DNA from 2 places in the Tissierella sp. MB52-C2 genome. Region 2 is predicted to be linked to the other one. Evidence: a T-box and tRNA genes for the amino acid it is inferred to sense, from the RefSeq annotation. Region 2 holds a T-box; the other holds one or more tRNA genes.
The links. The T-box of region 2 lies ahead of thrS (threonine--tRNA ligase). A T-box ahead of a tRNA ligase gene usually reads a tRNA of that ligase, here a tRNA-Thr.
Positions count from the first base shown of each region.

Region 1 (16,578 bases), 1.0 Mb from region 2:
TTGAAACTAGTATGGTTACGCTCTTAGTAATGAAAGGAATTCCAGTGGAGAAAAGTATAGCAATATCTGTAGTATTTAGGTTTGTAACTTTTTGGTTTGAGTTTGGATTAAGTTTTATAATGTTAATCTTAGATAAATTAAGGAGATATTTTGTAAAGGATGATGGATATGCTAAAGGCAGAATCTAGAGAGCATAGAAAGTATTATGTATTACCAGCTATGATAACATATTTTAATATGTTTTTAGGAGCCATAGCAATATTTATTAGTAATACTACAGATATGAATAAAATAAAGATGGCTTGTGTACTAATTTTATTAGCTGCTATCACAGATAAGATGGACGGATTTATTGCTAGAAAACTTAATATGACTAGTGAATTTGGACGAGAACTAGATTCACTATGTGATTTAGTATCCTTTGGATTAGCTCCAACAATAATTGGATTAAATATACATGGCAATTATTTAGGTTTATTGGAAATAGCAGTGTCTTTATTATTTATAGGCACAGGGATATTTAGACTTGCTAGATTTAATATTGAGAAAGAGACATGCTATATCATAGGACTACCTATTACTATCGCAGGCGGAATATTAGTAGCAAAATATATTATAGATATTAATTATAGGATAATGGAAAGCTCTTTAAATTTATCTTATGAAAACCTTATAATAACTATAATATTATCATTCCTGATGATAAGTACATTTAGAGTGAAAAAACCTAATATTTAAAAAATAAGACCTTCTATAGAAGGTCTTATTTTTTAGTATTAAGCTTAGTTCTATATTCTTTTGGAGTTACACCTTCTACCTTTTTAAATACATAGCAGAAATAACTCTGACTACTAAATCCACATTCTATGGTTATATCCAATAATGAAAGAGAAGTATTCTGTAGGAGTAGTTTAGATTTATCGATTCTTATCTTATTAATAAAATCAGAAAAGCTATATCCCGTACATTTAGAAAATAAACAGGATAAATAACTACTACTGATATGTATTTCCTTAGCCACATTTCCAAGGGTTAGATTTTCATCTAGATTGCTATATATATAATCTAAGGCTTCCATAATAATTGGATTTTTATTTTTCATATCTTCCATGCTTTGAATATCTAAATGGAAAAATATTAAATCTTTTCCTAAGGAGTAAAGATCTTTTACACAAGGCTTTTTTTCTATTTCCTTTATCATGCAAACTCTTTTCTCGTATAATATTTTTTTACATACAGGACTATTAGAGGCATTGATGTATAAAATTGAGCTTAGAGATATTAAATAATTTTTTATAGATTTTATATAGTTTACATCACTAAAATCAAATTCCTTAATATTATTAAAAATTCTATTGTAATAGTATAAGGTTTTAGCTTTATTTCTACAATTTATTTCTTTAAGCAACTGATTTTCTAGATGTACCATAGTCAACCCTCCAATAACTAACAAACTTAAAATGATAATCACTATCAGTTATATATTATATCAATTTTAATGGAAAAATTCAAACATGGTTAAGTAAAGAAATCAGATATTTCGGCTTTCTTCCTCCTTGACATATATATAAAGATATTATAAAATATATTGGTAAACTATGCACTGGTAGCTCAGTAGGATAGAGCGACGCCCTCCTAAGGCGTAGGCCGGGGGTTCGATTCCTCTCCAGTGCACCACGAATGATAGAATAAGACAGATGTAAGATGGCATCTGTCTTATTCTAATTTTTTATGTTATTCTAAGTTGAAAATAATTTATATTATCCGTATAGGCATTTTTTATAATGGAGGCCTCAATGAAAAAGATCATCGTTACCATGATAGCATCACTTATACTATTCACAGGATTTGCAACACCGGTTTATGCGCTATCGGACGCACAATCTGTGGCAATACAAACATTGCTGGATGATGCCTGTCGTATATCAGGTGTACCGAGCATGTCAATTTCTATAATCGACGGGGATGAAACATTCTACTTTTCCTCTGGCTACGCAGACCGTGAGAAAAGGTTGCCTGCCAATGAAAACACTCTATACGAGCTGGCTTCGGTTAGTAAGGCTTTTACTGGTGTGGGTATTTTACTGTTAGAGGAGCAGGGACTACTGTCCATGACCGATCCTATTCAGAAATATCTGCCTTGGCTTACGATGGAGTATAAAGGGATGCCTGTTGATATGCAGAGCCTTACACTTAATCACTTCTTGCACCATACCAGCGGCTTGACAAATCGAAAGCATGTTCAAAGCATCCCGCAAGGCAGTACGCCAGATATGTTGCGAAAGACCGTGGAAGCATTGGTGGATGCTGAACTGGCATTTCTTCCCGGTGAGCAATACGAGTATGGAACTGTCAATTATGATGTATTAGGTTTGGTTATTGAGGTTGTGTCTAGTCAAAGCTATGAAAACTTTATGACGGAGCAGGTATTTCGCCCCTTGGGCTTATATCATACTTATGTTTATAAAGAAGAAGCCAAAGCAACCGGGCAACTGGCGCAGGGCTACCGATCTTCTTTTTTTATAACAAGCCCATATGACGCACCAGATTATGCCGGTAACAAACCGGCGGGATACATCATGTCTTCTACAAAGGATATGGCGCATTGGATGGACATACAGATGGGTGATGTACAGAATATACCCGAAGTATTTAAAGCGGTTATCATGAAATCACATCATGGAGACGTATCTGTTCCGGATGTCAATGGGATGTATTATGCGGCGGGATGGATGGTAAACGCTGACAAAACAATTATTGAGCACTCGGGGAGCAATCCCAATTTCTCAACCCAAGTGGTAATACTGCCAAATGAACGAACAGCTTTCTGCCTGCTAACCAACGGCGCTAATACCAATATCAGTCTGGTAAAAAGCATTAAAGATATATTGGACGGCAATCTTACGCAGTCGTATAAGATAAGTGGCATACAGCTTTTGGACATGATTCTTTCGTCTGCTACAATTATTGTTTGCCTGTTGTCTGTCATTTTCTTTATTTTGGGGTTACGCAGAAAGAAAATGAATGAGCGGCAATCAATAACAAAAAAAGGAATACTCATAACCGTTGTTTGGCTAATGGTTACTGTTGCCATATGCATTATGTGCTGGGTTTTCCCAATGGTCTTCGGATACGATTGGCCAACGTTACTTGTTTGGCAAACATATAGTATCCTTACAGTTTTGATTTCACTGGCGCTATTAACTACTTCTATTACATTTTTTGTATACACTCGCCAGCATAATGCCGTGTCCCGATAATGAGCATAATCTTACCTGCATCTATTTTGACTTAATAACACAAAAATAAAGCTGTAAGTCTTTAGAAATAAAGACTTGCAGCTTTTTTATGGCTTTACACTTATCTGTTGCCGAAAATAGATATGATGAAGGAAACTAGTCTATATAAGATTTTTTTGATAACACATGAACACGACATATGAGTGTCGTGTTCATGTGTTATAATGTTAAATAGGAGGTAATTTTATGATTGGAGAATTTTACCGTAGTGTTTATCCTAGTGCTGTAACGAGAGAATTGGAGGCGGGTGTCCATGAAGATTGACCGCTTGCTTGGAATACTCACAATCTTGCTTCAAAACGAGAGAGTAACGGCTCCATATCTCGCTGAGAAATTTGAAGTTACCCGCCGTACCATTGGTAGGGATATTGACACTATGTGTCAGTCGGGCATACCGATTATCACATATCAAGGAAGCGGCGGTGGTATTTCTATTGCAGAGGGTTTCAAGCTAGACAAAAGTGTTCTGACTGTTGATGAGCTTTCAGGGATTATTGCTGGGCTTAAAGGTATCGGAAGCGTATCGGACAAGTCTCATATTGAGAAAACTCTAGATAAATTATCTGCCAATAAAGATATGGTCGTATCACTACGAGAGCCTATTGTAATAGACCTTGCCTCTCATTACAAAGGTAGTTTGACGGAAAAGATTGAACTTATTAAACAGGCTATTCATGAGCATAGAATAATTGAATTTGACTATTATTATGAAAAGGGAATTACCCATCGCCATATCGAACCATACTTTATAATTTTCCAGTGGACAGCATGGTATATATTTGGATTCTGTCAAGACCGAAAGGATTGGAGATTATTCAAGATAATGAGATTATGGGATTTATACCTTTGTGCTGAAACCTATATTCCACGTGAAATTCCACCTGAAAAGAGAGATTTCAATGCCCATCTTCCAGATGATAAAAAGCTGGTTGCTCTATTTGACTTATCAGCCCGCTATCAGCTCATTGAAACATATGGGCTCCAGTGTTATACAGAAACGGAAGAAGGTCTGCTCCGTCTTGAAATTGGCTATACAAATATGGATTTCACCATATCATGGCTTTTGGGATTTGGAGATAAGGTAAAGGTAATAGAACCTGCTCATATGGCGGAACATATAAAAAGAATTGCTGATAATATTTTAGAATCTTATAGATAAACAGGACAGGGTGTTGTCCTGTTTAATGTGATATGATCTTCTTTAAAGGAGGGTTTTGATTGAATGGTAAGGAGATAAAAAACTATGGAGATTTTGTTAATACCTTATTGGATGTGGGGTTTTCCATGGGTGGAGGAAACAGCGAGGGGATTTTTTCCGTAATTCCATGGAATTGGAAGGAAATACCCCCTTACGAGACGCCAGTTTGCTGGCATACAGGAAATCCGGAAACTGACCCCTGGGAGTGGCGTATACGTGTGTTGGATCAGCGTAAGGATATTGCCTATGCAAAACTATTTTTTAGGAAAAGCGGATATATTGCCAAGGAATGGGCTCCCTATTTTCTTGCTGTTAGGCGTGAGAATAGAAGCTTTGATGAGGAATACTCAGAGGGTACAATCAGTAACTATGCGAAACGCATTTATGATGCTGTCATTGAGAATGGAACTTTGCCCTTACACGGAATAAAGCAGTTGGCAGGATTTGGGAAGGATGAAAAATCTCAATTTGATAGAGCCTTAACGGAGTTGCAAATGAAAATGTATTTAACTATGTGTGGAAGACAGCAAAAAACATCCCAAAAAGGAATGGAATACGGTTGGTCTTCAACAGTATTTTGCACAACTGAAAATTTTTGGGGTGAGGACATATTTGATAAAGCTGCAAAAATTGAGAAGGATGAGGCCATTGAAAAGATAAGAGAGCGTATTTTTATGCTTAATCCCCATGCAGAGTCAAAAAAGATTTTGAAGTTTATTAAAGGCTAAAAGAGTTATTACGGAGGTGGTGAAATGAGTAAAGAGATTATTAAAAAAGCAGGGGAAATTATTCGTCAGAATACAGCACATAATTCATTGGTAGGTTCAGAGCCTTATTGTGTTCTGGCACTTATTGACAAGGATGGCCATCCTACTGCTTCAACAATTACGGCATCAAAGTCTGATGGAATTAATTGGCTTACATTTTGTACTGGACTTAAAAGCAATAAGGTAAAGCGTATAGAAAACTGTAACCGTGCCAGCTTATGCTTTAATAAGGACGGTGCATATAATATAACTTTAGTGGGAACTATTGAGATTGTAACAGATATAGCTGTGAAGGAGGAAATGTGGTATCCAGGAATGGGACAACATTTTAAGGGTTCCAATGATCTAGAATATTGTGTTCTGCGTTTTAAGACCAATAGATATAATCTTCTAGTTGATTGGCAGGAAGTTGAGGGAGTATTGTGAAGAAAGATAAAGTCTTTAGAATAAATTTAAATGGGGAGATTGTATGAGTTTAATTACTGAAATGACAAAAGATTTAGCTGAAGATATTTCAAATTGGATTTATGAAGAGCCTTATTCCATATATAGCTTAGAAAAGAATCGAGAAACTATTCTTGAGCTTATAAGTGGTGATTATTATGCTTTTATTGATGATAAAAATCAATTGTCTGGTTATTTTTGTTTTGGTAAACCAGCACAAATCCCAACCTATGACTATATATACTCTGAAGAAGCTTTAGATATTGGATTAGGTATGAAGCCGATTTTATGTGGAAATGGACTAGGATATACATTTTTAAACGCCGGAATGGATTTTGCCCAAGAGCAATTTCAAGTTGAAAAATATCGACTGACAGTTGCTTCCTTTAATAAACGTGCTATTAGTTTGTATGAAAAAGCTGGTTTTACCATATTAAAGACTGTTAATCATTCCAGGTCTGGAGATGAATTTTATATAATGGTTAGAGAATAAAGAGATTGAACAGCATTCTTTTTATATTTTAAGAGTACTTTACGCTATCTTGACACCACGGATATGTACTGTTATTATAACAAATAACTGGTATAATATAGAGAATTAAATATATAAGGATAAAATTAAGATTTTTCTCTTATTGATTAGTAAGTTTTCATATTTACATTAAATAAGCTATCTGAAAGTAGAGGAAAATATATTGTATATGGCGGAAATACAGCTAATAAGGTAGATATTAGTATATAAAAAGATGAATTTTAATTTAGTGATAGGTGATATTGATGGATATTTTTTATATGAAAGAAGCTTTAGAAGAAGCTAAAAGAGCTTATAGCGCCTACGAAGTTCCAGTAGGTGCTGTTGTTGTTTATAAAGGAGAAATAATTGGTAGAGGTTATAATCAAAGGGAAACAATAAGTGACCCTACGGCCCATGCAGAAATACTTTCAATTAAAGAAGCAAGCCAATGGCTTCATGCTTGGAGATTACTTGATTGTACCATGTATGTTACCTTAGAGCCTTGTGCCATGTGTGCTGGTGCCATAGTTAATTCCAGAATAGGTAGGTTAGTTATAGGTGCTAGAGATCCTAAAAGAGGATGCTGTGGAACTATAGAGGATTTAACAAATCACCCTAAGTTTAATCATAGGGTAGAAGTTGAATTTGGAGTATTGGAAGATGAGTGCAGTAGTATAATATCTGAATTTTTTAGAGAATTAAGAAGAAATAAATAAAAAAACATTAAGACTTAGTCTTAATGTTTTTTTATTTATGGAGCTGGCGAGAGGAATTGAACCCCCAACCTACTGATTACAAGTCAGTTGCTCTGCCGATTGAGCTACGCCAGCAAACCTATATTTTCGCAGTCTCGCAACTCAAATCTATTTACTCGTTACACTCCTATAGATTTGGTGCTCGTTGCGTTTGACCTACATCAACTCACTGTCGTTCGTTGTGTTAGGTCATAATGGCGACCTGGAAGGGACTCGAACCCTCGACCTCCAGCGTGACAGGCTGGCATTCTAACCAACTGAACTACCAGGCCATTACATATTTTCGCAGTTTCGTAACTCAAATCTATTTACTTGCTATGCTCGTATAGATTTGGTACTCGTTGCGTTTGACCTACATCAACTCACTATCGCTCGTTGTGTTAGGTCATAATGGTGACCCCACCGGGATTCGAACCCGGGTTACCGCCGTGAAAGGGCGATGTCTTAACCGCTTGACCATGGGGCCATATGGATTGCCAAGAGACAACCTTCTTAATATTAACATGGATCATTATATTTGTCAAACATAATTTTATATTTTATTAATTAATTTCTTAAAATGATAATTTATAAAATATTAAACATAATTAACGAAATATTATAACTCTTCTTTTATCCTATAGAAATTTAGAGTTACTTTATGCTATAATGTATAGGAAAACTTTTAATTTAGGAGAGATGTCCGAGAGGCTTATGGTAGCGGTCTCGAAAACCGTTGTGCAAGATGTCTTGTACCGTGGGTTCAAATCCCACTCTCTCCGTTAAATCGCATATATTTTCGAAAAGATGCCTTAAATAATACGTATTATTTAAGGCATCTTTATATTAATCTAGTCTATATTAAATAGCAAATCATAGAAAAAATTAATTTTATTAAAGGTTGTAGCTATGTTAAAATCATATCGTCATTATAATAGAAGAGGGGTGTAAATATTGAAAAAATCCACATGGACAAAATTAATTATTGTTCTTTTATTAGCTGGAATATATTTATTTGTGCCACAGGTTAATTTAGTAGTAAAAGAAGTAGTTGGACTATTTGGGAAAGGCGATGTAGAAGTAATTAAAGATTATATACTTTCCTTTGGTATATGGGCACCTATTATATCATTTTTACTTATGATATTTCAATCAGTAGCAGCACCACTTCCAGCATTTCTAATTACCTTTGCTAATGCAGGATTATTTGGATGGGTTAAGGGAGCCATACTTTCATGGTCATCTGCCATGGCAGGAGCAGTTTTATGTTTCTATATCTCAAAGACATATGGAAGAACTACGGCAGAAAAATTAACATCTAAATTTGCCTTAAGGGAAATAGACAGCTTCTTCGATAAATATGGTAGAAACGCAGTATTAATAGCTAGACTTCTACCATTTATATCCTTCGACATAGTAAGCTATGGAGCAGGATTAACTTCCATGAGCCTATGGTCTTTCTTTTGGGCTACGGGACTTGGACAACTTCCAGCTACTATAATTTATTCCTATGCAGGGGAAAAGCTAACAGGTGGAGCAAAAACATTTGTCACGGGACTACTTATATTATTTGGAGTTAGTGCATTTGCATTTTTATTGAAAAAGCTATGGAACGAAAAGAACAAAGAGAAGTTATAAGAAATTGGGATTGTTGAGACAATCCTTTCTTTTAGTTAAGATGGAAAGGTGTTTTATATGAATATATCAGATAAAGCTATGAAGAAAATAATTGAAGCAGAAGAAAGATGTATTGGATGTAAAGCCTGTATGAAGGGCTGTCCTATGCTTATCAAGTTTTGCGAAAATCCGAAAGACTTGTTAAGGGAATTAAAGGATAAAAAGGAATATGACTACTCTTTACCTTATTCATGTATGTTATGTGGTTATTGCTCCAAGGTATGTCCAAAGAATGTAGATTTAAAGTCTATTTTTATGAGATTAAGAAAAGACATAGTGGAAGAAAATAATGGGAAGGTGCCTAAGGAATTGGGAACTGGAGGGGTGGACATCCATCAGAAACTTAGTTTTTCCTACTTATTTACATCTGATATAGAGAATTTACAAGGAGATACCATATTTTTTCCAGGCTGTGGACTTATTTCCCATAGTCCAAAGATTGTGGAAAATACGTATAGCTATCTTAGAACTAAAATAAATGGTATAGGAATATATACAAAGTGCTGTGGAAAACCTACTGTATTTCTAGGTAAGGATAGGAAGTTTAAAGAATATTACTCCATACTGGAAAAAGAATTTGAAGATAAAAATATAAAAAGAATCATAACTGGATGCCAAAATTGTTTTATGACCATAAAGAATAATAGTAAAGATATAGAGGTGGTTTCTTTATGGGAAGTAATAGCAAAGGAAGGAGTTCCAGAGGATAGAAGGGGTATAGGAACAACTATAAATAAGAAATTTACTATCCATGATCCATGTCCTACTAGAGATATGGATATAATCCATAGTTCTATTAGAGATATATTAAATGAGTTAGGGTTTAGGGTAGAAGAAATGAAATATAACAGGGGAGAAACTCTTTGCTGTGGGGCAGGAGGTCTAGTGCCTACCACTGAAGGTCATATAGCTAAGGCGCATACCATAAGGAGAGCTAATGAGGCATATACAGAATATATAATTGCCTATTGTCAGGAATGTGTAGAGTCTATGAGAAGAGGCGGGAAGAAGTCATATCATATATTGGACTTATTATTTAATGATGATTTTCAAAATATGGAACAAATAAATCAAGGATTAATAAGAAAATGGGTCAATAGATATAATGGAAAGAAAATAGGGAAGTGAAAGCATGAAAGATAAAAAGTCTTTATTAAAAATTCTTATAATAGCAACTATTATAATTATCATAGCAATATTAATTAATAAATTTAATATATTCAAAGGCTATGGACCAAGTGAAATCAAGGACTATATCCAAGGTAAGGGAATAATGGCTCCTATTATATATTTGGTATTATTATCTTCTTTACCACTTCTATTGTTTCCAGATTCTGTATTAGTAATAGCCGGTGGAATGATATTTGGATTATTTTGGGGAACTATACTTACCACTATAGGTTCCTTAATTGGAGCAATTATCTCTTTTTATATCTCCAGATGTTTAGGACAACAAGTAGTTAAGAAAATTATAAAAAGGGATATAGTATTATTTAACAATAAAAATAAAAAATCAGGTTTTTTTCTTACATTAATCCTAAGACTTATACCATTATTCCCATTTAAGGTAGTAAGTTATAGCGCAGGATTATCTGATATAAAATTAAAAGATTTTATCTTGGCTACGACTATTGGTTCTATGCCAGGGATTATAGTATATACAAATCTTGGAGATAAGACTACAGCATTAGGAAGTAAAGATTTTTATATAGCAATTGGATTATTAATAGGATTAATTGTTATTTCATTTATAATGAAAAGATTATTTCAAGGGAAAGGAGAAGGAATAAATGAATAAAAAGTTATTATTGCTTATATTATCAAGTATTTTAATCTTTAACTTAGTTGGATGTGCTAAGAAACCCTCAGTAGATACTATAGATGTATTAGATAGTAGTTGGGAAGATATTTTACAAGAAGCTAAGGGGACCACAGTTACATACTATGGATGGGGTGGAAGCGATACTCATAACTCATGGATTGACGGATATGTGGCAGACACATTAAAGGAAAGATATGATATAACTTTAAAAAGAGTAGGTATGAATATAGATGAAATCCTTAATAATCTTTTAAATGAGAAACAAGTGGAGTCTACTGAAGGAAATATAGATGTTGTATGGATTAATGGAGAAAATTTCTTTACAGCTAAAGAAAATGGTTTATTGTTTGGACCATTTACAGAAGAATTACCAAACTTTAATAAGTATATAGATAAAGATTCTCCAGATGTGAAATACGACTTTGGTTATTCTGTAGATGGCTATGAGGCACCTTATGGAAAGGCACAGTTTGTTATGATTTATGATAGTGAAAAGACAGATAATGTACCTAAGGGACATGAGGAATTACTAGAATGGGCAAAGAATAATCCAGGAAAGTTTACATATCCTGCATTACCCGATTTTACAGGTTCTGCATTTATTAGAAATATAATATCCGATATAGTAGGATATGAACAGTTTATAGATATGGAAGCAGATGAAGAAGTAGTAAGAAAAGCCATAGAGCCGGCAATAGAATATTTAAAGGAATTAAAACCTTATCTTTGGAAAGAAGGAAAAACTTATCCAGCAGAAGTACCACTTTTAAACAATATGTATGCAGATGGAGAAGTATGGATGACTATGGGATATAATCCAAATGAAGCATCTAATAAAATATTAACTGGAGAGTTTAAAGATACTACTAGAACTTTTATATTTGATAAGGGAACCATAGGCAATACAAACTTTTTAGCAATTCCTTTTAACTCACCGAATAAAGCTGGTGCAATGGCTGTTATTGACTTTATTTTAAGTGTTGAAGCACAGGTCTCAAAGTATGATCCTACAGGTAGAGGAGATTTGCCAGTACTAGATAATGATAAACTTAGTGATGAAGAAAAGGCTATGTTCAATGCTATAGAATTAGGTATAGCAACTTTACCACAGGATGAATTAGCAGAACATAGATTACCTGAAATGCCAGCAAAACTAGTACCAATTATTGAAAAGATTTGGATGGAAACAATTCCTGGTGAAGGTGAATAAAAATTGAAAGAACGATTAAAACCTTATATATTACTAATTCCAATTATGGCAGTGATTATTGGAATATTTGCCTTTGGAATATTAATGGGATTTCTTCAGAGTATTGGTATATTCAAGGCAGCTGGTTTAACAGAAATTACATTGAAATACTATAGAGAAGTTCTAGGGAGCAAGAGTTTTATTGACTCCTTAGAATTTAGTCTTTATATAGCTTTAGTATCTTCTATTATATCTATAGTTTTAGGCGTACTACTTGCATATTCAATTTATAAATCTAAAATTAGAACTGGTATGGAAAGAATATTTAATATACCTATAGTAGTTCCTCATATGGTTTCTGCCCTTCTGATGTATAATATATTGGCTCAATCTGGGACTTTTCCAAGAATACTCCATAGCTTTGGACTAATTAAAGAACAAGCAAGTTTTCCTTCTCTTTTATATGGGAAAAATGGAGTAGGTATTATACTATCCTATATGTGGAAGGAAATTCCCTTTATTGCCATGACTACTTATGCCATATTAGGAAATATTAGCAATAAATTATCAGATGTTGCACGAAACTTAGGGGCAAACAATAGACAAGTCTTTAGACATATTTTACTTCCCCTTATTGGACCTACTGTTTTTTCTTCCTTTATAATAATATTTGCATTTTCCTTTGGAGCCTATGAAGTACCATTGTTACTAGGACCTACATCCCCTCAAACTTTACCTATTAAGGCCTTTATAGAATATAGCAATCCTAGCTTAATAAATAGACCCTATGCTATGGTAATAAACATGATACTGACTTTTATATCTATAGTTTTAGTATGGCTTTACAATAAGGCATTTTCATTGATGACAAAATATAAATGGTGATTTTATGAATAAGAACAATTTATTATTTAGATTTATTACATATTTGTTTATGGCTTTTTTAATACTTCCATTAATAGTTATAATTATATGGAGTTTTACAAAAATATGGCCTTGGCCTCTAATATTTCCAAAGGAATTTGGTTTAAGGGGATGGGAGTATTTTTTAGACCCTAAGAATAATTCTTTAGGGGTTTTATTATATAGTATTACTTTATCTACAGTAGTGACTATAATTACGCTAATCATAAGTATTCCAGCTGGAAAAGCCTTAGGAATATATGAATTTAAGGGGAAAAAGTTAATAGAAATCTTAATCTTCGCACCTATTATAGTACCTACTGTTGCAGTAGCCATGGGTGTACATATTACATTTTTAAAATTGGGACTTGCCAATACATTTTTAGGTGTAGTCTTGATTCATCTACCACCCTGTATTCCCTATGGAGTAAGAATACTTAAAAATGTCTTTGAAATAATAGGAGAATCTCTAGAGTTACAAGCAAAAGTTTTAGGTGCAAACTCCTTTCAGACCTTCATAAATATTACTTTACCTCTCATTGCCCCTGGCATAGTATCTGCTGGAACTATGGTATTTATAGTTTCCTTTAGTCAATACTTTCTTAATCTTTTAATAGGTGGGGGAAGGGTAATTACATTTTCCATGATTATGTTTCCCTTTGTAAAAAGTGGTGACAGGATGTTAGGCTCAGTATACAGTATTGTATTTATCTTAACTACCATGGTATTCTTAGGATTAATGGAAATTTTGATAAAGAAATATTATAAATCTAGTGGTTTTTATTAAAGGAGTAGAATTATGATTGAACTTAAAAATATATATAAAGGTTTCAGTGGGAAAAAGGTATTGAATAATATATCTTTAGTCATAGAAGAGGGAGAATTAGTATCGTTACTTGGACCATCAGGATGTGGAAAGACTACATCCTTAAAGATTATTGGGGGACTTCTTCCTCCAGATGAGGGAGATATATTAATAGATGGAAAAACTGTATTAAATGTTCCAGTGGAAAAAAGAGGAATAGTTATAGTATTTCAAGATTATCTTTTATTTCCACATCTAAATATAGAAGAAAACATAGGATTTGGGCTTAAAATGAGAAAGGTTCCTAAAAAGGATATAAAGATCCAAGTGAAAAAGATGTTAGACTTAGTTAAGTTAAAGGGATATAATAAAAAGTACCCTAATGAAATCTCAGGAGGAGAACAGCAAAGAGTTGCATTAGCTAGAGCTTTAGCCATTGATCCAAGGGTGCTTTTATTAGATGAACCATTTTCCAATTTAGATACAAAGCTAAGGGAAGAAATGCGAGAACTTACAAAGAGTATACAAAAAAAATTAAATATAACGACTATTTTAGTGACCCATGATAAGGAAGAAGCATTAATGACTTCAGACAAAATAGCCATAATGTTAAAGGGTGAAATTAAACAATTTGGAACTCCAGAGGAATTATATGAAAGCCCAAATTCTATGGAAGTGGCAGACTTCATGGGTGATAAGAATTATATTAGTGGCTCAGTGATAAATAACAGATTTATAGGTAATACATTAAACTTTCCTATTAATATGGAAGATATGGAGAATGTAATTGTAATGGTAAAGCCAGAGGATATAAGAATATGCCCACAAGAAACTAAAACATTATCTGGTATAATAAGATCTAAAAAGTATGGTGGAGAGAGGATTTACTATACTGTTTCCATAGATAAAGATATGCTAAAGGTAGTATCCAATGCTTCTCCCACATATGAAGTTGAAGATAAAGTATCTATAGACATAAACCTTGAAGGTATAAGGCTATTTAAGGATGAGGATAGATGATATCTATAATAATACCTGTATTAAATGAAGAAAAGACTATAGGAAAAAATTTAGAACGACTTGCGAAGATAAGAGGACAAAAAGAAATAATCGTAGTAGATGGAGGCAGTATAGATAGTACAGTAGAAATTGCAAATAAATATGCTAGAGTTATAAAGAGTGAAAAGGGAAGAGGAAGACAGATGAATGCTGGAGCTAAAGCTTCCAAGGGAAATATTCTATGGTTTGTTCATTCTGACTCTATATTAGATGAAGATAGCCTAGCAAAAATAGAAAAAACAATAGAAAATGGTTATATAGGAGGATGTTTCAAACTTTATTTCTATGATTTAGATACTAAATTCATGAGATTTGTGTCAAATTCCTCAAATAAAAGAGCAAAACATTTTAAACTAATTTTTGGAGATCAAGGTATATTTATGAAAAGAGATATTTTCGAAAATTTAGGTGGATATAAGGACATGGAGCTAATGGAGGACTGGGAATTTTCTAGAAGGATTCATAGATTAGGAAAGATGAAGGTATTAGATAAAAGAATAGGCACTTCAGGAAGACGATTTGAAAAAGGTGGACAAGTAAAGACATTATTGAAAATGCATAAAATAAAACTGCTATATATATTAGGTATGTCACCAGATAAATTAGCAAGGATATACAAAGAGGTGAGGTAATGAATGCTTTAATACTTATGACAAGAGTTCCTCTGCCTGGAATGACCAAAACCAGATTAATGGACATAATGACAGGAGAAGAGTGTGCTAATTTACATATGGAATTTCTGAAGGATTTATTTAATACTTTTAAAGCTTTAAAAGAAGATATAGACATATATATTACCTATACTCCAGAATATTCTCTAGGAGTAATAGGCAATATAATTCCTAATTTTACCAAAACCTTTCCTCAAAGGGGAGAAGATCTAGGAAGTAAAATGTATAATGGAATTTCTCATGTATTAAATTTAGGATATGAAAAGGTAGTTTTAATAGGTTCAGATATACCTCATATTAGTTCTTCTGATATATTTTATTCCTTTGAAATATTAGATAAAAATCATATAGTCCTGGGACCTTCCTATGATGGTGGATATTATTTGATTGGTATGAAAACACCAAATAAGGGAATATTTCATATAAACAAAAAGTGGGGTGGAAAATCAGTCCTTGAATCTACTGTAGATATTATTAATAGTCAAGGATTAACTGTAGATTTTGCACCAAAATATATGGATATTGATACTAAGGAAGATTTATTTTTATTCATGGATATGTATAAAAACAATGAAAATCCAATAGCTTCAAATACCATAGAATTTGTAAGAAGATGGAGTGGTAAATATGATAAGAAACAAATTAATAGGACAAATCAAACAATATATTGATATAAATAGAAAGACTATTTTGAGAGAGCTTAATTTAGGAGAAGATGCGGAAGTTAAGTTTCTGGCTCAAGGTGAATATAATATTAACTTTACAATAGATTCATTTGATAATAAATATGTATTTAGGGTAAATACTGGAAGTCAGCTACAGCTAGATAATCAAATAGGATATGAATTTAATTCCTTAAAATATTTAGAGAAATCTTCTGTAACTCCAAAGGTATTCTTTGTAGATGGATCAAAGATGTTCTTTGACTATGGAATACTTATCATGGAGTTTTTAGAAGGATATCCTCTCGACTATGGTAGAGACTTACAAGAGTCAGCAAATATATTCTCTAAAATTCACTCCTTGGATATAAATAAAGGTAATCATTTTGTTGTGGAGGAAAATATATTTAGCCATAGAATAGCTGAAGGAGAAAGGCTCCTAGAGAATGTATGGCATAGTGATGTAGTAGATAAAGATATTAAATTATTTTTCCATAAGTTCTTAGATTGGGCAAAGGTAAATAGAAGTAAAGAGAAATATTTCATAGATGAGCCTTGGCATGTAATAAATAATACAGAGGTTAATTCCCACAATTTCATCATAGGAGAAAATGCATATTTAATTGACTGGGAAAAACCAGTTATAAGTGATCCAGCTCAAGATTTAACTCAATTTCTTTCCCCTACTACTACATTATGGAAAACAGATTATATACTAAGCAGTGATGAAAAAGAAGAGTTTTTTAAAGAATATATAAATGGACTAAGTTGTAAGGACAAAAATATAAGAGAAAGAGTAAATCTTTATACTCCATATCTATATTTAAGAGCATT
Region 1 covers NZ_CP133261.1:3,400,260-3,416,837, reverse strand. The annotation lists gene RBU61_RS17190 (lysylphosphatidylglycerol synthase transmembrane domain-containing protein) at 1-188, shown strand, start outside; gene pssA (CDP-diacylglycerol--serine O-phosphatidyltransferase) at 169-738, shown strand; gene RBU61_RS17180 (AraC family transcriptional regulator) at 764-1,429, opposite strand; tRNA gene RBU61_RS17175 (tRNA-Arg) at 1,601-1,677, shown strand; gene RBU61_RS17170 (serine hydrolase domain-containing protein) at 1,797-3,260, shown strand; gene RBU61_RS17165 (YafY family protein) at 3,553-4,458, shown strand; gene RBU61_RS17160 (hypothetical protein) at 4,518-5,225, shown strand; gene RBU61_RS17155 (pyridoxamine 5'-phosphate oxidase family protein) at 5,250-5,690, shown strand; gene RBU61_RS17150 (GNAT family protein) at 5,734-6,201, shown strand; gene tadA (tRNA adenosine(34) deaminase TadA) at 6,486-6,938, shown strand; tRNA gene RBU61_RS17140 (tRNA-Thr) at 6,977-7,052, opposite strand; tRNA gene RBU61_RS17135 (tRNA-Asp) at 7,173-7,249, opposite strand; tRNA gene RBU61_RS17130 (tRNA-Glu) at 7,369-7,443, opposite strand; tRNA gene RBU61_RS17125 (tRNA-Ser) at 7,650-7,738, shown strand; gene RBU61_RS17120 (TVP38/TMEM64 family protein) at 7,911-8,594, shown strand; gene RBU61_RS17115 ((Fe-S)-binding protein) at 8,652-9,761, shown strand; gene RBU61_RS17110 (TVP38/TMEM64 family protein) at 9,766-10,431, shown strand; gene RBU61_RS17105 (ABC transporter substrate-binding protein) at 10,424-11,665, shown strand; gene RBU61_RS17100 (ABC transporter permease subunit) at 11,669-12,529, shown strand; gene RBU61_RS17095 (ABC transporter permease subunit) at 12,534-13,334, shown strand; gene RBU61_RS17090 (ABC transporter ATP-binding protein) at 13,347-14,372, shown strand; gene RBU61_RS17085 (TIGR04283 family arsenosugar biosynthesis glycosyltransferase) at 14,369-15,043, shown strand; gene RBU61_RS17080 (TIGR04282 family arsenosugar biosynthesis glycosyltransferase) at 15,043-15,753, shown strand; gene RBU61_RS17075 (phosphotransferase) at 15,710-16,578, shown strand, end outside.
Region 1: it encodes a tRNA-Thr, which carries the amino acid that the T-box ahead of thrS (threonine--tRNA ligase) is inferred to sense. The anticodon was not compared.

Region 2 (16,578 bases):
AGTATTTTCTAAATCTTTAATAATAGTTTCTTGAATATTATTTACTTCATCTTCACGAAGAGTTCTTTCATAGGATCTATAAGTAATAGAATATGCTACACTCTTCATTCCTTCAGGAATTTGATCTCCAGTATATATATCAAATAATTCAATTTTTTCTATTAGACCTTCTCCATGTTTTGAGATTATCTTTTGAATATCTCCCACTAATATATCTTCTTTAACTACTAAAGCTAAATCTCTAAGCATTGCTGGATATTTAGGCAATGGTGTATATTTAACTTCTAAATTAGTCTTTTCAACAATTTTATCAAAATCCAATTGAGCTATATATACTCTTTCCTTTATATCATAATTTTCAAGAACATCTATATGCATTTCACCTAAAATACCTATTTCCTCACCATCTAATATAAGTTTAGCAGTTCTTCCAGGATGGAAACTAGTATTATTTTCTTCTCTAATATATTCTACCTCTTTGATACCAAGTCTACCTAAAGTCTTATCTACAATTTCTTTTAAATCGAAGAAATCCTTATTGCCATAGATTCCTATGGATAAGACCTTCTTTTCATCAGGTAATTCTTCAATAGATAAAGACTTAGCTATAAAAGAGTTTCCTATTTCATATACAGAACATTCCTCTACCCCACGATTATAGTTTCTACTAATAAGCTCCATCATATTTGGTATAAGAGTAGTTCTCATTACGCTATAATCTTCTCCTAATGGATTTATAAGTCTTATATATTTTCTTAAAGGACTATCCTCTGGAAGCCTGATTTTATCATAGGCCTTAGGACTAATAAAGGAGTAAGTCATTACTTCATTTAATCCTAACCCTTGAAGAATATCCTTAGTTCTATCTTCAATTCTTCTTCCATAAGGCTTCTCACCTCTAGTTAAAGTACCCAATAGAGGTTTACTTTCTATATTGTGGAATCCATAAAGCCTACCAATTTCTTCAATTAAATCTGCTTCTATTTTAAGATCAAGTCTAAAGGTTGGTATATTTACCTTAATTAATTCTCCTTCCAGTCTTGATTCAAGACCTAATCCATTTAAGTAAGACATCATTTCATCTATAGAAATATCAATTCCTAGCAGCTTATTTGCTCTACTTGGTCTTAAATCTATTGTTGTTTCTGCTTTTACTTCTTTATATATATCTATATTTCCTTTAACTACTGTTCCAGCACCGATTTCTTCAATTAATTGACAAACTCTTTCTACCGCTAGTTGACTTAAATTAGGATCAATCCCTTTTTCAAATCTAGTGGAAGCCTCAGTTCTTAAACCAAATCTCTTTGATGTAAGTCTTACACTTCTTTGGTCAAAGTTTGCCCCTTCTAAAAGTACACATTTAGTATTATTGGTGATTTCACTATTGAATCCACCCATAACTCCAGCTATTCCTATAGGCTCTTTTTCATCTGCAATAACTAAATCTGAAGTACTAAGTTCTCTTTCTACTTCATCTAATGTAAGTAGTTTTTCTCCTTCTTTAGCTTCTCTTACAATAATCTTTTTTCCTCCAAGTTTATCTAAATCAAAAGCGTGTAATGGTTCACCATATTCTAGCATTACAAAGTTAGTTATATCGACTATATTGCTTATTGGTCTTATTCCTGCCTCCATAAGTCTAATTTGCATCCAAAGTGGTGATGGTTTTATATTTACATTTTTTATCACTCTAGCATAATATCTATTACAATTATTAGATAATACTTCAATGGAATTAACATAGTCCTTTATATCTTCTACCTCATTCTCTATATTAATTACAGGTTCTTTTAGTGGAATTTTAAAAGTAGCAGCAGTTTCTCTTGCCATACCCATAATGCTCAAGCAGTCAGGTCTATTTGGTGTAATTTCAAATTCTATTACCTCATTATTTAATCCCATTATTGCAGCAATATCTTCTCCCAATGGATATTCCTTATCTAATACGAATATACCGTCTTTCATCTCTTTTGGGATAACATTATCACTATATCCTAATTCCTTTAAAGAGCATAACATTCCAAAGGAATCTATTCCTCTAAAGTTTGTTTTTTCAATTACAATATCTCCTGGTAATTTTGATCCTATAACTGCTACTGGAATATAGTCTCCTTCTTGTAAATTAGCAGCACCAGTTACTATTGGAAGGACTTCCTTTCCTATATCTACTTTACATATAGTAAGCTTATCTGCGTCAGGATGTTTCTCCAGATTTGAAATTTTTCCAACTATTATATTTTCTATGCCTTTATTTAAATTTATAATTGACTCTACATGAGATCCAGATAGAGTAAGTCCATCTGCTAATATCCTAGAATCCTTGCCTGTTTCTATATAATCTTTTAACCATTTTACAGGTAATAGCATATTTTCACTCCTTTTCTATCTAGAATTGTTCTAAAAATCTATTATCATTTTCAAATAATAAACGAATATCATTTATACCGTATTTCACCATGGTGATTCTATCAATTCCCATTCCAAAAGCAAATCCACTATATTTTTCAGAATCAATTCCACAGTTTTCTAAAACCTTTGGATGTACCATACCACAACCTAATAATTCCATACTCCACCCAGTGAAGTTACAAGCAGGACATCCTTTGCCTCTACATTTCAAACAGGATACGTCTACTTCTGCAGATGGTTCTGTAAATGGAAAATGATGAGGTCTATATCTAGTCTTCATATCACTACCAAATAACTCTTTTATAAATATATCCAATGTGTGGATAAGATTAGCCATATTAATATTTTCATCCACAACTAAACCCTCTAACTGATGAAACATTGGTGAGTGTGTATCGTCTACATCATCAAATCTAAAAGTTCTACCTGCAGATACAATTCTAAGGGGTGCTCCCATTTCCTTCATTGCTCTAATTTGAACAGGAGAAGTATGAGTTCTTAGGACAATGTCATCCGTTATGTAAAATGTATCAGATAAATCTCTAGATGGATGGTTTTCAGGAGAATTTAATGCATCAAAGTTATTTTCAACTGTTTCAATTTCTGGTCCTACAACTACTGAAAAACCCATGGATATAAATAAATCTTCTAGCTCTTCTACAGTGGCCAATAGCGGATGTTTATGCCCTAATTTTTTCTTATTTGTAGTCATAGTTATATCTATTTTTTCTTTATTCATTCTATTTCTTTTTAGTTCTTCCGTTAACTTTTCTTTCATAGAAGTAATAGAAATTTCTAGCTCATCTCTAATTTCATTAGCTATTTGACCCATTATAGGTCTTTCTTCTGCAGCTAACTTTCCCATATCTCTTAAAACAGATGTTAATTCACCTTTTTTTCCAAGATATTTTACTCTCAATTGTTCGACTTCTTCTAAGGCCGATATTTTATCAATACTATTTAAAGCAATTTCTTTAATTTCCAGTAGTCTATCTCTCATATTTTCCTTCATATTCCTACTCCTTTATCATAGTATAAAAAGGCTTCTAGCAGAACAGTATAATGTAGCCTTTTCTGAAACTTTTCTATTTATTATAAAAAAACAAGACCTCTTAAATATCAAAGGTCAAATTGTAAAAGTATTTACTCAATTATAGCACCTAAAAATTCAAAACACAAGATTTATTAGGCTCTCTGCTTCATTGCCTCATACATTATAATAGAAGCTGCTACTCCTGCGTTTAAAGATTCAGCCATGCCTGGCATAGGTATTTTTATTAATTTATCCGATAGGGAGAAGGTTTCCTCACTTACTCCCTTTGATTCATTTCCTATACTAAGGATAAATCCCTCTTTAAAATCTGCATCATATATTGGAATACTTCCATCTAAAGAAGTAGAATATATTTTTATATTTTCCTTCTTTAACTTCATTAAATCTTCCATAGCTTTAGAAGTATAATATAGCGGCACTCTAAATATAGAACCCATAGTAGCCCTGACTACCTTAGGATTATAAGGATCAACACAACCTTCTGTAATTATAACTCCACTTATATTAAAAGCATCGGCGGTTCTTATGATAGTCCCCATATTACCTGGATCTTGTATACCATCTAAAAATAATAGAAAAGGAGTTTCAATTTTAAATATTTCTTCAACACCATTGTATTTATACATTGCAATTCCCAATATGCCTTGAGGATTTTCAGTATCAGATATTTCCTTAAAAATATTGTCAGGTACATAAACTATATTCTCTAGCGACCTTATTTTTTGGTAGAAATCCTCTCCATCTTTAGTTTTGAAAAGCTGGTCTGTATATATTATATTTTTAATAGAATAGTTGTTATCAATTGCTTCTTCTACAATTTTTATCCCTTCAATAATAAAGGATTTATTCTTCATTCTATCTTTCTTTCTATATAATGATTTTATCTCCTTAATTAAAGGGTTTTTTGAACTAGTAATCTCAATCATATTATTCGCCAACTTTTTGCTCTATTCTTTTAATGTCCTTAGTGTTGCCTATAACTACTAGTATATCATTTTCTTTAATTATTGATTCCCCATTTGGAGAAATACTAATACTGTTACCTCTCTTAATGGCCATTACATTTATTCTATATTTAGTAGAAAGTTTTAATTGAACTAAAGACTTTTCTTCCCATTCTTTTATAGCAGTTATTTCTAAAATACTATAGTCTGGTGACAATTCTATAAATTCTAGTATATTTGTAGAAGCTAAATTATGTGCTAGTCTAATCCCCATATCTCTTTCAGGGAAAATTACCTTATCTGCACCTATTTTTTTAAGAACCTTTCCATGTAATTCTGTTAAGGCCTTAGCCACCACTGTTTTAATTCCCAATTCCTTAGTAACTATAGTTGCCATTATAGAAGCCTCTAAGTCTGATCCAATGGCTACAATTGCCACATCAAAATTTCTTAATCCTAAATCCTTCAATACTGTTTCATCCATTACATCCGCCTGAACAGCATGAGTTACTTCTTCAGCTATTTCTTTAATAGTTTCTTCACATCTATCAATAGCCAATACTTCATTTCCTAAGCTATATAAAGTTTTAGCGACTGCTCCACCAAATCTTCCACATCCTATAACTACAAATGATTTCATAAAAATGTCTCCTTTCTATCCTACTATAATATTGCCTTCTGAATATCTGAAATTACCATGTTTACTTCTTCTAGAGAAAACATATGCCATAGTTAAAGGACCAACTCTTCCTGCATACATAGTCAATGTTATAATTATCTTCCCAAAGTCAGTAAGATGTGGTGTAAGTCCCCTAGAAGATCCTACAGTTGCAAAGGCAGAGGTAGTTTCAAATAAAACATCGAGAAAATTAGCAGGCTCCGTTACTGTCAATACAAAGGACACAGCAATAATTAAAATCATTCCCACTGTAGCTATGGCTAAAGATCTATTTATTACATCATATCCTATTCTCTTTTTGAATGCAACGATATCCCTTTCACCCTTTATTACACCTAGTGTAGTAAGTATAAGAATTCCAAAAGTAGTAGTTTTAATTCCTCCACCAGTAGAACCGGGAGAAGCTCCAATAAACATCAATATAATAGTAAGAAATACTGTTGTATCATAAAGTCCGGCTAAATTAACTGAGTAGAATCCTGCTGTTCTAGGAACTACAGATTGAAAAAATGATGCTATTAATTTCTCCCCCAGATTCAATGGTTTAAGAGTAAGCGGATTATCATATTCTATTAAGAAAAATACTATCATTCCAACTAAAAGTAATACTCCTGTAATGGATATTACTAGCTTTGAATGTAGACTAAGCTTTTTAAAGCTTCTATTCTTAGTAATATCTATATAGACAGAAAAACCAAGTCCTCCTAATATTATTAAAGCTGATATAGTCATATTTATTGTAAAATCTCCCACAAATGGTGCGATACTGTCTCCTGTAAGATCAAATCCTGCATTACAGAATGCAGATATAGCATGAAATATAGAAAACCATATTCCCTTCACCTTTCCATATATAGGTATAAATCTAGTGGATAGAAAAATAGCACCAATACCTTCTATGGCAAGGGTAGAAAGAATAACATATTTAGTTAGTCTTACTAATCCAGACATGGTTTCTTGATTTAACTGCTCTTTTATTACTAATCTTTCCTTTAAGGTAATTTTTTTCCCTATAAGCAATGCTCCAATGGTGGCCATAGTCATAAATCCTAACCCTCCCATTTGTATAAGCATAATTATTACTATCTGGCCAAATAATGACCAAAACTCTCCTGTATTTACTACTACAAGTCCTGTTACACATACTGCAGAAGCTGAGGTAAATAACGCATTGATAAATCCAATACTCTCCCCTGTTTTAGTTGCCATAGGCAAGTTTAACAATAGTGCTCCTATAAGTATTAAACTTGCAAAACCTAATGCTAAAACCTTTGGAGGGTCTAATTGAAATCGTTTTAACTTTTTCATACTAATGCCTCCTGATTACTATATATATCCTAGTATCTCACAATAAAATAAATCTATAAGTAAAAGAAAATAAAAGTCCCATAACGGAACTTTTATAATTAATTACCTTTTGCAATTTCAACTAGTTTAGCAAAACCTGCTGCATCATGTATTGCCATCTCTGAAAGCATTTTTCTATTTATATCAATATTCGCTTTTTTAAGACCATTGATGAATTTGCTATAGCTCATTCCGTTTAATCTTGCAGCAGCATTGATTCTTGCAATCCAAAGCTTTCTAAAGTCTCTCTTTCTTTGTTTACGTCCTATATATGCATAATTAAGTGATTTCATAACAGCTTGATTAGCAGTTCTAAATAACTTAGATTTCGCTCCATAATAGCCTTTGGCTTGTTTTAATACTTTTTTATGTCTTTTCTTGGCATTTACTGCTCTTTTTACTCTTGCCATCTATAGTACCTCCCCGTATATCTATAATTTTATTTATGGTATCATTGAATCTATTCTTCTTTGGTCGCCTTTACTTACTAAAGTGCCTTTTCTTAAGTTTCTAATTCTCTTTGGTGATTTTTTTCCTGTTATATGACTTTTGTAAGCTTTAAATCTTTTTATCTTGCCTGTACCAGTTCTTTTAAATCTTTTTGCTGATGCTCTATGAGTTTTCATTTTTGCCATGATGTTACCTCCTTTATTACTCAGTTTTCGGTGTTAAGTGCATTACCATACTTCTTCCTTCTAATTTTGCCGGTTTCTCAATGATTCCAACCTCTTCGATCAGTTTGGCAAAATCATTTAATACTTCCCTACCTATTTCTGTATGACCCATTTCTCTACCTCTAAATCTAACAGATACCTTAACTTTATCTCCTGCTTCTAAGAATTTGCCAGCAGTCTTAGCCTTTACATTTAGATCATGGGATTCAATATTAGGTGTTAGTCGGATTTCTTTAATGTTGATTACTTTTTGATTTTTTCTAGCTTCTTTTTCCTTCTTAGCTAATTCATATTTGTATTTACCGTAGTCCATTATTCTACATACAGGTGGATTAGCAGTTGGAGCTATTTTTACTAAATCCAATCTTTTTTCTTCTGAAATCTCCAATGCCCTTTTAATAGGCACGATTCCCAGTTGTCCTCCATCAACATCAATTAATCTTACTTCCTTATCTCTGATTTCTTCATTAATCTGAAGCTCTTTGATAGTACAGCACCTCCTAATTATTCTTAAAAATATTAAAAGCGGGTATAGAATACCCGCTTAATTTCATAGAAAAATACGTCTTAACATAGTAAGACTTCTTTATATAACCTTATGAGCAGAACTATAAGGTGAGAAGCGGACACTTCTACTTAAACCCAATATTTAATTTACTCCATTATTATATGATAACAACAGTTGTTTGTCAAATATTTTTTTTGTTTATTTATTGTTTTTTACTTTTAAAAAATCCTCTATTATTAACATAAAGTTAAAATTCTCTTTTTATTTTGTTGCTTCTATCATTAATAATTATAATATTCAACTCATTAAGTTTTTAATTATATTTATTTTGCCAACTCATATAATGCATGGGCATAGATTTTAGTTATCTTCATTAAATGTTCTATAGATATATATTCATCTTTTTGGTGGACTACATCTGGCTGACCTGGAAACATTGGTCCAAAGGCTACTGCATTTTCCATGGCTCTAGCATAAGTTCCACCACCAATAGTAACAGGTTCACTGCTTATATCTCCAGTTTGTTCCTTATATACTTTCATCAATGTTTCCACTAAGAAACTATTCTTTGGAACATAAAGAGGCTTACTATCGCTTGTACCTTCTACTAATTCTAACTTTGTTCCGTCAATATTCGCTCTTATACCATCATATACTTCCTTAGAGGTGGTTTTTATTGGATATCTAACATTAATAGTTAAGATTATTTTACCGTCTTCTAATTTAATAAGCCCTGGATTAAAGTTTAACTTTCCCGATATATCATCCTCTAATCCACATCCAATTCCTTCTCCATTATGCTTGAAGCCAATTCTTTCATTATAAATATTTATAAAATCACAAATATCACATTTGCCTTCAAAAATATATCCTAAGAAATCCATTAAATATGAAATGGCATTTTCTCCTTTTTCTGGAGTACTGCCATGGGCTGATATTCCCTCTGCCATTACTTTTACTTGATTATTTTCTATATTTATAGTTATTGGATACTTCTTTTCTTTTATATATTCTTTATATTTTTCATCAAAACTATCTATATTCTCCACTTCTAAAATAGCCTCTGCATAATCTGGCACCATATTAGGAGCATTGCCCCCCTTTAAATCTACAATTTTAATACTGTCACAGTCATTTGAATTTATCTTTTGCTCTAAGTTAAATACTATGATTCCTTTCTCACCATATATAACTGGAAAGTCTGCATCTGGTGTAAATCCCATAGTTGGAGCTTTTTCATGTTTGAAATAATAATGCATACAACCCCAGCCTGTTTCTTCGTTTGTACCAAATATCAATCTAATCTTTCTATTAAGATTTACACCTGATTCCTTTAAAGCCTTCATAGCATAAAGTGTGGCAATAGTAGGTCCTTTGTCGTCGGCAGTACCTCTGCCATATATTTTACCGTCATGAATTTCACCACCATAAGGTGGATAAGTCCAACCTGTACCCTCAGGTACAACATCAAGGTGAGCTAAAACTCCTATTGTCTCTTCTCCCTGTCCAAACTCTGCATATCCCGCATAGCCTTCTAAGTTTTTAGCATCAAATCCTAATTTTTTTGATAGTTCCAAAGCATATTGAAGTGCCTTATAAGGGCCTTCCCCAAAAGGCATATTCTCCTTTGGTTCTTCCTCCACACTTTTAATCTTTATTATCTCCTGAGTTGATTTAACAATTTCTTCCCTATATTCATCAATTAAATTTATAAAATTCATTCTACACATTCTCCTTTCCTACTTATGATTATTATACCTTTGTTGTTATTTTCATACAACTTTATTATTTTTTCTTTTATATAAATTCAACTAAATGGTTACACTAAGTTTAGAAAAAATAATAAGGTGGGGATATTTTGAAAAAGAAGAAAATAATATTTTTGTTTTTAGTATTAGGGCTAATTGCATCCTTTATACTTATTTATGATGGTTTCTTCCCAACTGAGAACTTTGCTTCCTTTAAAATTAGCGATAGACTGTTAATATGGTCAATTACCCTAATTCTATTTATTCTCTATACTCATACAGATAGTAAACCTCAATTAGTCCCCTCTGTTTTATCTGTTGAAAAAGATACAGGAAAAGAAAAGGATAAATCAGATGTATCTTTTAAAGATGTAGCAGGACTAGATGAAATAAAAGAGGAATTACAAGAGACCATTGATTTTATCAATAATTCTATGAAGTATAGGAAAATGGGGGCAAAAATACCTAAGGGTATATTATTCTACGGACCTCCCGGTACTGGAAAAACCTTATTAGCTAAGGCAGTGGCAGGAGAAACTAATTCAACATTTCTTTACTCCTCTGGATCAGAGTTTGTAGAGAAGTATGTAGGAGTAGGTGCAAAAAGAGTTAGAACTCTCTTTGAAAAAGCAAAAAAAGAAGCACCAGCTATTATCTTCATAGACGAGATAGATGCCATAGGTGCTAGAAGAAATTCAGAATCTAATAATGAAAAAGATCAAACATTAAATCAACTTTTAGTAGAAATGGATGGATTTAACTCTAACGAAACTGTTATAGTAATTGGTGCAACCAATAGACTTGATTTACTAGATGAAGCTTTGCTTCGTCCTGGTAGATTTGACAGACATATATTTGTAGGCAATCCAAACGTTAGAGCTAGGGAGGAAATTTTAGAGGTTCATACTAAAAATAAACCTTTAGATAAATCAATAGATATTAAATCCATAGCAAAAAAAACTACAGGTTTATCTGGTGCACAATTGGCTAATATCGCCAATGAAGCTGCTATCATTGCTGTAAGAAAAAATAAAAATATTATATCTAGTAATGAATTCGATGCGGCGATTGAAAGAGTCCTTGCTGGATTAGAAGTAAAAAATCCTAGTATCCTTAGAAAGGAAAAGGAAACAGTAGCAATACATGAATCAGGCCACGCACTGGTTTCTAAAATATTGGCGACAGATATAGTCCAGAAAATATCCATAGTTCCAAGAGGTCAGGCCTTAGGTTATGTACTTAAGTTTCCAGATGAAGAAAGGTATTTGCTAACTAAATCAGAACTTCTAAATAAGATAACTTGCCTATTAGCAGGGAGGGCTGCTGAAGAATTAATATTTGGTGAGATAACTACTGGAGCTAAGGATGACTTAAATAAAGCAACAGATATTGCAAGGGAAATGGTATGTAGTTATGGAATGAGTAATCTAGGCACTATGGCTTTAGATGAGTCCTTTATGAGATATAATACCGATGTAATTAGAGTTGAAGTGAAAAAGATTACAGATGAAAGATATAAAGAGGCAATTCAGCTAATAGAAGAAAATAAAGATTTACTTCAAAGTATAGCTAACACTTTGTTGGAAAACGAAACTATCGACAATGAAGAATTAGACAATATACTTAAGAATCATAAAAAACCTGAGCTGCCTTGTGCTATAAATAGCAATTAATAAATAACTCCGGATTTTGATGCTAGGCATCAAAAACCGGAGTTATTGTCTATTGCTTTTCTTTCACTTCTTCAATTACTTGAGAAATAAATTCTTCTACTTTAATCTGTCCCTTATCTCCCTCGTCTCTCTTTCTTACAGACACTAATTGTTCTTCTACTTCCTTTTCACCAACTACTAACATATAAGGAATTTGTTGTAATTGTGCTTCTCTTATTTTATAACCTATTTTTTCAGATCTACTATCTACCTCTACTCTAATACCCTTATCTTCCATAGATTTTTTAATTTCATAAGCATAATCATTAAATTTGTCTGATATAGGAAGAATTGTTGCCTGTATAGGAGCTAGCCATACTGGGAATTTACCTGCATAATGCTCTATTAATATCCCCATAAACCTTTCCATGCTACCATATATAGTTCTGTGAATCATAACTGGTCTTTTCTTTTCATTGTCCTTATCTATATAAGTTAGGTCAAATCTTTCTGGCATTTGGAAATCTAACTGAATTGTACCACATTGCCAAGTTCTACCTATGGCATCTTCCAATTGGAAGTCAATCTTAGGACCATAGAATGCTCCATCACCTTCGTTTACAATATAATCTATTTCTTTTTCTTTCAAAGCTTCTATAAGACCATTTGTTGCTATTTCCCATTGTTCTTCAGTTCCCATAGAATTTTCTGGTCTAGTGGATAACTCTATATGATATTTAAATCCAAATATATTATACATATAATCTGCTAATTCTATTACATTAATTAATTCTTCCTTAATTTGTGAAGGAATCATATATAGGTGTGCATCGTCTTGAACAAAGGATCTAACTCTCATTAATCCATGTAGTGCACCAGATAATTCATGTCTATGAACTAATCCTAATTCACCTAATCTAAGAGGAAAATCTCTATAACTATACATTTTGGATTTATATACTAAAATAGATCCGGGACAGTTCATAGGCTTTATAGCATAGTCCCCTTCATCAATATGAGTAAAATACATATTTTCTTTATAATGATCCCAGTGTCCTGATTGATGCCATAGACCTTCATTTAATATAATAGGTGTTTTTATTTCTCCATAGCCTCTCTTAGTATGCTCATCTCTCCAAAAGTTTTCTAGTATATTTCTAATAACCATTCCCTTTGGATGGAAAAATGGGAATCCTGGTCCTTCTTCATGGATACTAAATAAATCTAATTCTCTACCTAATTTTCTATGGTCTCTTTTCTTTGCTTCTTCTAATCTATTTAAATGTTCTTCTAAGTCCTTTTTCTTTTCAAAAGTTGTTCCATAAATTCTTTGCAGCATTTTATTTTTCTCATCACCACGCCAATATGCGCCTGCAATACTTAAAAGCTTAATTGCTTTAACTTTCTTAGTATCATATAAATGTGGCCCTGCACAAAGGTCTGTAAATTCTCCTAAAGTATAGAATGATATTTCCTCATCTTCTGGAAAATGCTCAATTAAATCTACTTTATATACTTCTCCTTTTTCTTTAAAGTATTCTAGAGCTTCATTTCTATCCATTACAGATCTTTCTAATAACTGGGCTTCTTTAACTATTCTAGCCATTTCATTTTCAATCTTTTCTAAATCCTCTGGAGTAAATCTATGCTCTGTATCAAAATCATAATAGAAACCGCTATCTATGGCAGGTCCTATGGCAAATTTAACTCCTGGAAATAGATTTTGCACTGCTAAAGCCATTATATGAGCTGATGTATGCCAAAATATAGCTTTTCCTTCTTTATCTTCAAACTTAACTACCCTAAATGTTGAATCTTCATTTATAGCTTCCTGCATACCTTTTGTTTCATTATTTACCACTGCCCCTAAAGCAACTCTTGCCAATCCTTCAGATATATCCTTAGTCACATCTAATACAGCTATGCCTTTTTCATATTCTCTAACTGCACCATCTGGTAATGTTATTCTTATCTTTTCCATTTCCTTTCCTCCTCAAAAAATAATTAAAGCCTTTCATCCCTACATATTAATATGTAGGGACGAAAGGCTAAGCTTCGTGGTTCCACCCTAGTTACTTCTCAATTTATATAACGCTAAAAAGCGGAAATCCTTCAATTGGATTCGGTTCAGGGGTAGTCTTCATATATTTTTATCTTAAGGAAACTTTCAGCCACGATTTCCTCTCTCTAAAAGTAAATAATATACTACTGGTCCCATCAATACCTAATAATATTAATTTATGTCTTAATATTCTAACATTAAGATATCTATCTGTCAAGGAATTATTCATATATATACCATTATATTTTTATTTTAAACGTTACCATTTACATTGAGCAAGAAAAATAATAAAAATACTAAGGGAACATTTGCAGGACACGATTTAATTCTTAGTGAATGTAAGCTGGAAAGCCGTTAAGCAGTTTGCACTGTTTGAGCGTAGCGAGTTTGCAAACTGTAGGATTTTTAGCTGGAATGAGCTATAGAATTATTCGTGTCCGAAACAGTGAGTGTGGATTTTTATTATTTTTCAGTATAGTTGTGAGTAGTGATTATTTTAAACTTTCGATTACCTCTTCTAAGGAAATATTTTGTTGTTCTCCCGTTTTCATATTTCTAAAGGAATAAGTATTATTCTCAGCTTCTTCTTGACCTATTACTATAACATAAGGAATATTTAGCTTATCTGCATAGTTGAATATCTTACCAATCTTTCCGCCATCTAAATAGACTTGTGAATATATTCCAGACTCTCTTAAAGCATTGGCAGCTTTTACTCCATTATCTATAAATCCATCCATTGGAATAATCAGAACCTTAGTTAGGGAATTATCCTCTGATTTAATAATTTGAGCCGCCATCAGCTGATAGAAAAGTCTAGTAAAACCTATGGATATACCTACTCCTGGTAATTTTTGCTTAGTATAGTGAGTGGCTAAATCATCATATCTACCACCGGAACAAACAGAACCAATAGAAGGATATTCATCTAAGAAAGTCTCATACACTGTGCCAGTATAATAATCCAGTCCCCTAGCAATTGTTAAATCTATTTTGTAATTGTCCTTTGGCACTCCAAAAAGATTAATATACCTATTCACTTCAGTTAGTTCTTCTAATCCTTCTTTGAATACTTCATTATCAATTCCTAAATTATTTAGTTCTTCTAATACTTCCTCATTTGATCCTTTTATATTTATAAATTCTTTTATTCTCTGAATAGCATTATCTGTAATATCTAAGGATTTTAGTTCTTTTTCTACACCATCTATACCTATTTTATCTAGTTTATCTATAGCTCTAAGTACAAAGGTAGAATCTTCAATATCTATACTCTGGAAAAATCCTTTTAAAACTTTTCTATTATTAATCATTATAGTAAATGAATCAAATCCTAAGTCTTTAAAAGTAGAATAAATAACGGAAGGGATTTCAGCATCATTTATTATATTAAGACTGCCATTTCCTATAATATCTATATCACATTGATAAAATTCTCTAAATCTACCCTTTTGGTTTCTTTCTCCTCTATATACTTTTGCTATATGGTGTCTCCTAAATGGAAAGTTTAACTCTGAATAGTGTTGAGCTACATATCTTGCTAAAGGTACAGTTAAATCAAACCTTAAGGACATATCAGTGCTTCCTTTTTCGAATCTATAGATTTGTTTTTCAGTTTCTCCTCCGCCTTTAGCTAAAAGTACTTCTGTTTTTTCTATAACTGGCGTGTCTATTGGAAGAAATCCGAACTTTTCATAATTTTTTCTAATTGTATCTAACATTTTATTAAATAAAATCTGGTCTTCTGGTGTTAATTCCATAAATCCCGGTAAAATTGACGGTTTAACAATATCTTTACTCATAATATACCTCCATATGTATCTTTTATTATTATAATAACAGATAAAACTATTATTTCCAATTATTTTAAAGAAAAAGAAGTTGATTTAATCAACTTCTTCTTCACTTACCTTTTTTAACTTTGGTCTTTATTTCACATTTTTCACATCCATGACAGAATTCCACTTTATCTCCAAAGACCTGAGAGATTATTGAAACCAGTTCCTCTTCTTCTCCCTCCTCAACATGAAGCTTTATCTTTAAAGGGGAGATAACTATTAAAGAACTTACTAAAAGGTCAGCTTTACTTATATCTTTGTAGAATTCTTCCTCTGGTGTATACTCTAACAAACCATTTTCTATTGTATTATTGTCATTATCTAGTAAAAAATAATCATTATTTTTAATTATTACATTAACTAATTCATATTTTGGTTCCTGTATCTCCACAAAATATTGGAGCATATTCATAAATTCCTGATATTCCTTTTCTACTTCAAGCTCTCCTATGGATTTTTCAATTGAAATATCCAATACATATATATATTTTCTTAATCTAAAATTCATAAATCCATCTATTACTATATTATTATTTTCAATTATATAATTAAGAATTTCTTCATTGATTTTACTTTTTTCTTTTATATAATAATTTTCATTTAATATTGTTGAATGGGCAGATGCAAATATTGTTTCTTTATCTTCTGATGAATAATCACCGCATATTTTTAACACTCTATCTATAATTATAGGTTTAATATATATTTCCAAAATAATATCTTGAACTAAATTAGCTATTGCTCTATAAAAGGCAATATCTTCTAAATTTCTTTTATTATCCAAGGTAAATTCAAACTCATATCTTCCTTGATATTCTTCTGATTTAATAGTTACTTTAGAATCGGAGAAATACCTATTTATTAGATTTTTTACTTCATCTTTTTTAAGATTTCCACCAATTTTTATAGATTGCATTGTATCACTCCCTTCTTTTACTAGTATGTACTTAGAGAGTAGACATATACAATATAAAGACTTACTCTAATGGTAATTTAGAGTAATAATTGTACCAATATCTAGTAGTGTTTTTTTGGATAAAAATATTAATTCTACTCTATTATCCAAAAAAAAATTAAAAATTTCGTTTTTATTAGGATGTTCATTTAGAGTTCCAGATATAATAGATTTTCCATTGTATAAACTTCCATTTGTTCCTCCTATGAAACCATAGTTTTGACCTTTTAATATAATATTTCCTGGCTTAACCAATAAAATTTTATATCCTAAGGAAGTTAGTTTATTGTACATTGGATAATCAGAAGTTATAGCTGAATCTTCTCCTACTATTGCTAGAGAACATTTGCTATATCCTTGTTTTACATTTATAAATTCAATATTTTCTTTTTTTAAATGCAATTTTAGGACTTCATCAGTATATTTAAAATTATGAATGGCAATTCCAGATAACCTCCCTACATTATATGCAATATCAGCAGGATATTTACAACCCAAATATTTTTCTCCCTTAATTAATTTTATACCTGTGTCCTTTAATTCTTCTTTGTAGTAATCAAACACATTGGGAGCTATGACTAAAGTATTATGGTTCACTGGATGAATTACAATATCTGGGTGATAGGAAATACTATCATCTACTTCATTACATTTTATAGTTTTTATTATTCTTAATCCTAATTTTTTTAAATTTTTTTCTATTTC
Region 2 covers NZ_CP133261.1:2,385,675-2,402,252, forward strand. The annotation lists gene pheT (phenylalanine--tRNA ligase subunit beta) at 1-2,370, opposite strand, end outside; gene pheS (phenylalanine--tRNA ligase subunit alpha) at 2,390-3,412, opposite strand; gene RBU61_RS12005 (RNA methyltransferase) at 3,598-4,392, opposite strand; gene RBU61_RS12010 (TrkA family potassium uptake protein) at 4,394-5,050, opposite strand; gene RBU61_RS12015 (TrkH family potassium uptake protein) at 5,066-6,397, opposite strand; gene rplT (50S ribosomal protein L20) at 6,496-6,846, opposite strand; gene rpmI (50S ribosomal protein L35) at 6,880-7,071, opposite strand; gene infC (translation initiation factor IF-3) at 7,088-7,615, opposite strand; ribosomal protein L20 leader region at 7,622-7,754, opposite strand; gene pepV (dipeptidase PepV) at 7,942-9,339, opposite strand; gene ftsH (ATP-dependent zinc metalloprotease FtsH) at 9,477-11,039, shown strand; gene thrS (threonine--tRNA ligase) at 11,089-12,999, opposite strand; T-box leader at 13,052-13,248, opposite strand; gene hisS (histidine--tRNA ligase) at 13,572-14,882, opposite strand; gene RBU61_RS12055 (putative sporulation protein YtxC) at 14,983-15,834, opposite strand; gene RBU61_RS12060 (DUF6873 family GME fold protein) at 15,901-16,578, opposite strand, start outside.